DNA from 2 places in the Streptomyces xingningensis genome. Region 1 is predicted to be linked to the other one. Evidence: riboswitches for the same ligand, from Rfam matches in the RefSeq annotation. Region 1 holds a riboswitch; the other holds the start of a gene.

Region 1 (3,912 bases):
CACGATGGGCGCCCCAGGGGCGTCGGACGAAGGCCGGCCTTCTCGTTCTTCGCTCCTGGGGCCGCCACGGCCGCGCAGAGTGCTGGGCCCGCCGATAGCGACTCGGGTTGAAGGGGCAGACGGCGTCGACGGGCCGGTTTTCGGGACTTCCCCAGCCGGGTCGCTATCCGCTAGCAGCCTGGTCAAGCGGTGTGGGGGCCGCTATCGATAGCGGGTCGGGCTGCTAGTGATAGCGGCCCCCACGGGCCCTCCCTGGGCCGCCTGTGGGCCGTCCGAGGAGGGCCAAGGGCGACCAATGACGACCGCCAACGACGGTCCCGCCCCGCAGCAGGCCCAGGTCACACAGAGCGATCTGCGACACTGGATGGACCATGCCTAAGCCCGGAGAACTCACTTTTGTCGCCCCCCGCGGAGCCAAGAAGCCCCCGCGACACCTTGCCGATCTCAGCCCCGCCGAGCGCCGTGAGGCGGTGGCCGCGATAGGCGAGAAGCCGTTCCGGGCCAAGCAGCTGTCCCAGCACTACTTCGCCCGCTATGCGCACGACCCGGCGGCCTGGACCGACATCCCGGCCGCGGCCCGTGCGAAGCTCGCCGGTGAGCTGCTGCCCGAGCTGATGAGCGTGGTGCGGCACGTCTCGTGCGACGACGACACCACCCGCAAGACCCTCTGGCGGCTGCACGACGGCAAGCTGGTCGAGTCCGTCCTGATGCGCTACCCGGACCGGGTCACCATGTGCATCAGCTCACAGGCGGGCTGCGGCATGAACTGCCCGTTCTGCGCCACCGGCCAGGCAGGCCTGGACCGCAACCTCTCGACGGCCGAGATCGTGCACCAGATCGTCGACGGCATGCGCGCCCTGCGCGACGGCGAGGTGCCGGGAGGGACCGCGCGGCTGTCCAACATCGTCTTCATGGGCATGGGCGAGCCGCTCGCCAACTACCAGCGGGTGGTGGGCGCCATCCGCCGGCTCACCGACCCCGAGCCGGACGGCCTCGGGATCTCCCAGCGCGGCATCACGGTCTCCACGGTGGGCCTCGTCCCCGCGATGCACCGCTTCGCGGACGAGGGTTTCAAGTGCCGTCTGGCGGTCTCGCTGCACGCGCCGGACGACGAGCTGCGCGACACCCTGGTCCCGGTCAACACCCGTTGGAAGGTCCGCGAAGTCCTGGACGCCGCCTGGGAGTACGCGGAGAAGTCCGGCCGCCGGATCTCCATCGAGTACGCCCTGATCCGCGACATCAACGATCAGGCGTGGCGCGGTGACCTGCTCGGCCGCCTCCTCAAGAGCAGGCGGGTGCACGTCAATCTCATCCCGCTCAATCCCACTCCGGGATCCAAGTGGACGGCCTCCCGGCCCGAGGACGAGCGGGCGTTCGTCGCGGCGATCGCCGCGCACGGCGTGCCCGTGACCGTACGGGACACCCGCGGCCAGGAGATCGACGGGGCCTGCGGACAGCTGGCCGCCACCGAGCGCTGATACTGTCCAGCTGCATCACTCGTACAAATGAACAATCCGACAGGGGAGCGCATACAGCGCTGAGAGTGCGGAACGGCCCGCAGACCCTCGGACCTGATCCGGTTAGCACCGGCGTAGGGAGTCAGCTCGACCATGAACACCAATCTCCGGCGTGCCCTGGGCGCGGCCGTCGTCGCCGCGCTGGGCCTGCCGGTGCTCGCCGCCTGCGGGAGCTCCGGCGAATCCGACGGCGGCAAGACCGTCACCCTTGTCTCGCACGACTCCTTCGTGGCCTCGGACGGGGTGCTCAAGGAGTTCACCGAGGAGACCGGCTACACCGTGAAGGTGCTCAAGAGCGGTGACGCGGGCCGGGCCGTCAACCAGGCGATCCTCTCCAAGAGCCACCCGCAGGGCGATGTGTTCTTCGGCGTCGACAACACCCTGCTCTCCCGGGCGCTCGACCACGGCCTCTTCACGCCGTACCAGGCCAAGGGCCTGGACCGGGTCCCCAAGGACCTCCAACTCGATGCCGCCGAGCACCGGGTGACGCCCATCGACACCGGCGACATCTGCGTCAACTACGACCGCGCCTATTTCGCGGACCACAAGCTGGCCCCGCCGCAGACCTTCGACGACCTGGTCCGGCCGGAGTACAAGAACCTCCTGGTCACCGAGAACTCCGCCACCTCCTCCCCGGGCCTGGCCTTCCAGCTCGCCACCATCGCCAAGTACGGCGACGCGGGCTGGCCGGACTACTGGAAGAAGCTCAAGTCCAATGGGGTGGAGGTCGTCGACGGCTGGGAGCAGGCCTACAACGACCGCTTCTCCGGCTCCGCGGCCGGGAAGAAGGCCAAGGGCGACAAGCCGCTGGTGGTCTCCTACGCCTCCAGCCCGCCCGCCGAGGTGCTCGGCCTGAAGCAGCAGCCCACCCAGGCGCCGACCGGCGTCGCGACCGGGACCTGCTTCCGGCAGACCGAGTTCGCCGGGCTGCTGAAGGGCGCCAAGAACACCAAGGGCGGCCAGGCGCTGATCGACTTCCTGCTGGGCAAGAAGTTCCAGGAGGACATGCCGCTGCAGATGTTCGTCAAGCCGGCCGCCCGGGACGCCCGGCTGCCCGAGGTGTTCACCAGGTACGGCGCAAAGGTCGCGAACCCCTGGACACTGGCCCCGGAGAAGATCGCCGAGAACCGTGACCAGTGGGTCAAGGCATGGTCCTCGCTCGTCCTCAAGTGACGCGGGACGGCCGGAAGACGGCGGTGCGGCTCGGCCTGATGGCCGTGCCGCTCGCCTTCTTCGCGGTCTTCTTCGCCTACCCGGTCGCCGCGATCGTCTCGCGGGGGCTCAAGGCGGACGGGCGGTGGCAGCTCGGCCGGATCGGTGAGGTGGTCACCGATCCGCGCATCGGGGACGTCCTGTGGTTCACCACCTGGCAGGCGGCCGCCTCCACCGCGCTGACGCTCGCCCTCGCGCTCCCCGGCGCCTATGTCTTCGCACGCTTCGACTTCCCCGGCAAGCGGCTGTTGCGGGCGGTGGTCACCGTCCCGTTCGTGCTGCCGACCGTCGTCGTCGGCTCGGCCTTCCTGGCACTGCTGGGACGCGGCGGACTGCTGGACGAGACGCTGGGCGTGCGGCTGGACACCACGGTCTGGGCGATCCTGCTCGCCCATGTCTTCTTCAACTACGCCGTGGTGGTACGGACCGTCGGCGGCCTGTGGGCGCAGCTCGACCCACGCCAGGAGGAGGCCGCCCGGGTGCTGGGCGCCGGAAGGTTCGCCGCCTGGCGCCGGGTGACGCTGCCCGCGCTGGCCCCCGCGGTGGCCGCCGCCGCCCTGATGGTCTTCCTGTTCACCTTCACCTCCTTCGGCGTCATCCAGATCCTCGGCGGCCCGCGCTACGCCACCCTGGAGGTGGAGATCTACCAGCAGACCGCGCAGCTGCTCGACCTGCCCACGGCCGCGGTGCTCACGCTGGTGCAGTTCGCGGCGGTGGCCGCGCTCCTCGGGGTGCATGCGTGGACCGTGCGGCGCCGTGAGTCCACGCTGCGGCTGGTCGACGCCGCGCACACCTCCCGCCGCCCGCAGGGCCCGGCGCAGTGGGCGCTGCTCTGGTCGGTGCTGGCCATGGTCGCGCTGCTGCTCCTGTTGCCGCTGGCGGTGCTGGTACTGCGCTCCTTCGACGGACCGGACGGCTATGGCCCGGCCTTCTACCGCGCGCTGGCCTCGGCCGGCGACAACGGCGGCACGTTCGTCGTCGCCCCGCTGGAGGCCATCGGCAATTCGCTGGCCTATGGTCTGGCCGCCACCGTCATCGCGCTGCTGGTCGGCGGCCTCGCCGCGGCGGCGCTCGGCAGACGTGAGGGGCGGCTGGTACGGGGCTTCGACGCGCTGCTGATGCTGCCGCTGGGCACCTCCGCGGTGACCGTCGGCTTCGGCTTCCTGATCGCCCTGGACGAGCC
Region 2 (3,912 bases), on a different contig from region 1:
CGAAGGCCGGCCGCTCCGGATCCAGCACCGCCCGGCCCGCCACCGGCGACGACGCCTCGGCGAAGTGCCGCCGCGGGATGCGCCCGGCCCGGTGCGCCAGCCGCCCCGCCTCCACCGCGTGCCGCATGGCCTCCGCCATCAGCACCGGCTCCTGCGCCCGCGTCACGGCCGAGGCCAGCATCACGGCCGCGCACCCCAGCTCCATCGCCAGGGCCGCGTCGGAGGCGGTGCCCGCCCCGGCGTCCAGGATCACCGGGACGCTCGCCCGCTCCGTGATCAGCTGGAAGTTGTGCGGGTTGCGGATGCCCAGGCCGGAGCCGATCGGCGAGCCCAGCGGCATGATCGCGGCACAGCCCACGTCCTGGAGCTTGCGGGCCAGCACCGGGTCGTCATTGGTGTACGGCAGGACCGTGAAGCCGTCGTCGACCAGGATCTCGGCGGCGTCCAGCAGCTCGATGGGATCGGGCAGCAGGGTGCGCTCGTCCGCGATCACCTCGAGCTTGACCCAGTCGGTGCCGAGCGCCTCACGGGCCAGCCGGGCCGTCAGGACCGCCTCGCCGGCGGTGAAGCAGCCCGCGGTGTTGGGCAGCACGCGCACGCCGTGCTTCTCCAGTACGGACAGCACCGAACCCCGCACACTCGAGTCCAGCCGGCGCATCGCCACCGTGGTCAGCTCGGTGCCCGAGGCCAGCAGCGCCCGCTCCAGCACCTCCAGGCTGGGCGCCCCGCCCGTCCCCAGGATCAGCCGGGAGGTGAAGACGGTGTCCGCGATGGTGAGCAAATCGTCTGCCATCTGAGCTGATCAGCCTCCCTGCACCGCGGTGAGAACCTCGATCCGGTCGCCGTCGCCGAGCGCCGTGGACGGCCACTGGGCGCGCGGTACGACGGTCTCGTTGACGGCGGCGGCCACCCCGCCGCGGCCGCCGACGGGCCCGGTGAGCGCGGCCAGCAGGCCGTCCAGGGTCGTCCCGCCGGGGACGGTCCGGTGCTCACCATTGACGGATACCTGCACGGTGCCGGTCATGCGGACTGCTCCTGGAGTGCGGGGCGGGCGGGCGCGAAGCGCAGCGGGGAGAACGGACGGGCCGCCTCCGGCAGCCGTCCGGTGGTCAGCACCTCGGCGAGCACATCCCCGGTCAGCGGGGCGAGCAGCACGCCGTTGCGGTGGTGACCGGTGGCCAGGTGCAGGCCCGGCAGGGCGGTCGGGCCGAGCAGCGGGGCGTTGTCCGGAGAGCCCGGGCGCAGCCCGGCCAGGGTCTCCACCAGCGGCAGCTCGGTGATGCCCGGCACCAGCTCATGCGCGTCGCGCAGCAGCTCATAGACGCCGCCCGCGGTGACGGTGGTGTCCCAGCCCAGCTCCTCGGTGGTCGCGCCGACCACCAGCTCACCGTTCTCGCGCGGCACCAGATAGACCGGGCCGCCGCGCACCACCGCCCGTACCGTCCGGGACAGGAACGGCCGGTACCCGCCGGGCACCCGCAGCCGCAGCAGCTGCCCCTTGACCGGGCGCACCGGCGGCAGGACCTCCTCGGGCAGGCCCGCGAGCCGCCCGCTGAAGCTGCCCGCCGCCAGCACCGTCTGGCCGGACCGGAGCAGCCTGCCGTCGGCGAGCTCCGCGCCCGCGGCCCGGCCGCCGGACAGCAGGGCGCGCACCGCCGCCGAGCGGTGGAAGGCCACCCCGGCCCGCTCGCAGGCGGCCAGCAGGGCCCTCGCCAGCCGCCGGGGATCGGTCTGGTGGTCGCCGTCGACCCGCAGCCCGCCGTGCACTCCGGGTGCCAGCATCGGCTCCAGCCGACGGCACTCACGCCCCGTCAGCCACTGCGCGTCCAGCCCGGACCGCAGCTGGAGGGCGTGCAGTTCGCGCAGCTGGGCCCGGTCGTCGGCGTCCAGCGCGACGGCCAGCGTGCCGCACGCGCGATAGCCGGTGTCCTGTCCGCCGGCCTCCTCCAGCTCGGCGGTGAACTCCGGATAGCGCCGCGCGGAGGCCAGGTTGAGGGCGAGCAGCGCCTGCTCGCCGTGGTGCAGCTCGGTGACGGCGGCCAGCATCCCCGCCGCGACCCGCGTGGCGCCGCTGCCGGGCGCCGGGTCGGCGACCGCGGTGCGCAGCCCGCGCTGGGCCGCGCGCCAGGCCGTGACCAGGCCGATGACCCCGCCGCCGATGACCAGGACGTCATACGTCCCCGACGAGCCGGTGGAATCCCGTGGATCGGAAAGTGGATCGGCAGGCGGATCAGAAGCATGCATGGGCATCCAGCCCCTCCCTTCGCCGGCATGACCCGGATCAGGTTCGTACGGTCGGAGGCCGTCCAGCCTCCCTCTCAGCCCGGTCCGTCCGGGCTCCCGCGAGTGCTTGTTGCAGCGGCCACCCTAGTACGGCCCGCGGACCGGCCGGAAGGCGGCGGGTCCGCCGACGGCGGCCAACCGTCATGACGTTGTGTCAGCTGTGTCGGAGGTCTCGTCACCCGGTGCTCCGAAAGACCTCGGCCGCCGCCATACAGTGATCGGGTGAGTGAGCAGACGAACACCCCCAGTGGCTCTGCCTCCGAGGCCTGGGAGGGCCGGGACACGAGCAGCGCCGCGGCGCACGGCCGCGTCGTCATCGTCGGCGCCGGCATGGCCGGGGTGCAGACCGCCGTCGCCCTGCGCGAACAGGGCTGGCAGGGGGCGGTCACCCTGCTGGGCGCCGAGCCCCACCAGCCCTACGACCGGCCCCCGCTGTCCAAGGCCGTGCTGCTCGGCAAGGCAGAAGGTTCCGCCTTTGAGGTCGACTTCGCCTCCCTCGGCATCGAACTGCAGCTCGGCCGTGAGGTCACCGGCCTGCGCGCCGCCGACCACGAGCTGGACACGGTGCGCGGCACCGTGCCGTATGACGTGCTGGTCGTCGCCACCGGCGCGGAACCTGTCGAACTGCCCGGCAGCGAAGGCGCGCCCGGCGTCCACCTGCTGCGCACCCTGGACGACGCGGAACGGCTGCGCCCGCTGCTGACCGAGCGGCGCGAGGTGGTCGCGGTGGGAGCCGGCTGGATCGGCGCGGAGTTCGCCACCGCCGCCCGCGAGGCGGGGTGCGAGGTGACCGTCGTGGAGGCCGCGGACCGGCCGCTGGCGGGTGCCCTGCCGGCCGAGGTCGCCGCCCACATGGCGGACTGGTACGCGAGCAGCGGCGCCCGGCTGCTCACCGGCGCCCGGGTGGCCGCCATCGAGGCGGGCGCGGTCCTGCTGGCCGACGGCCGGCGGCTGCCCGCCGATGTGGTGGTGGTCGGCATCGGCGCCCGGCCCGCGACCGGCTGGCTGGCCGGCTCGGGCATCGAGCTCGCGGCGGACCGTTCGGTGGTCACCGACAACCGGCTGCGCGCCTCGCTGCCGGACGTCTACGCGGTCGGCGACTGCGCGTCCTTCCCCTCCGCCCGGTACGGCGAGCGGCTGCTGGTGCACCACTGGGACAACGCCCTGCAGGGCCCGCGGACGGTCGCGGCCAACATCGTCCACGGTCCGGCCGAGGGGCCGGTGTACGACCCGGTGCCGTACTTCTGGTCGGAGCAGTTCGGCCGCTTCGTCCAGTACGCGGGACACCACTCGGACGCCGACGAGCTGGTCTGGCGCGGCGATCCGGCCGGTACCGCCTGGACGGTGTGCTGGCTGCGGGCGGGCGTCCTGGTCGCGCTGCTGGCGGTGGGACGCCCCCGGGACCTGGCGCAGGGGCGCAAGCTCATCGAGCGGGGTGCCGCCATCGACCGGGCCAAGGCGGCGGACGCGTCGGTTCCGCTGAAGGCGGCCACCTCCTGAGGCCGCCCCGCCAGGGGTTCGCACCCGGCAGGGTCAACCCGGCTACCGGCTGTCAGTCCCGGATGGCAGGCTTGTCCTCGTGACCGAGATTGACGCAAAGATCGATGGACTCGTCCCCGCCTGGCTCAC

Evidence for each region. Region 1 has a riboswitch for thiamine pyrophosphate ahead of ABCR83_RS10400 (thiamine ABC transporter substrate-binding protein). Riboswitches for the same ligand answer to the same signal wherever they lie in the genome.
Region 2: linked by a shared signal. The riboswitch ahead of thiO (glycine oxidase ThiO) and the one ahead of ABCR83_RS10400 (thiamine ABC transporter substrate-binding protein) in region 1 are both predicted to bind thiamine pyrophosphate.

What each region holds. Positions count from the first base shown of each region.
Region 1 covers NZ_JBDJPF010000014.1:69,830-73,741, forward strand. Annotated here, with positions in the region: gene rlmN (dual-specificity RNA methyltransferase RlmN) at 372-1,478, shown strand; TPP riboswitch at 1,510-1,615, shown strand; gene ABCR83_RS10400 (thiamine ABC transporter substrate-binding protein) at 1,611-2,690, shown strand; gene ABCR83_RS10405 (ABC transporter permease) at 2,729-3,912, shown strand, end outside.
Region 2 covers NZ_JBDJPF010000002.1:4,875-8,786, forward strand. Annotated here, with positions in the region: gene ABCR83_RS01220 (thiazole synthase) at 1-793, opposite strand, end outside; gene thiS (sulfur carrier protein ThiS) at 803-1,024, opposite strand; gene thiO (glycine oxidase ThiO) at 1,021-2,244, opposite strand; TPP riboswitch at 2,242-2,354, opposite strand; gene ABCR83_RS01235 (NAD(P)/FAD-dependent oxidoreductase) at 2,506-3,783, shown strand; gene ABCR83_RS01240 (Rv2175c family DNA-binding protein) at 3,863-3,912, shown strand, end outside.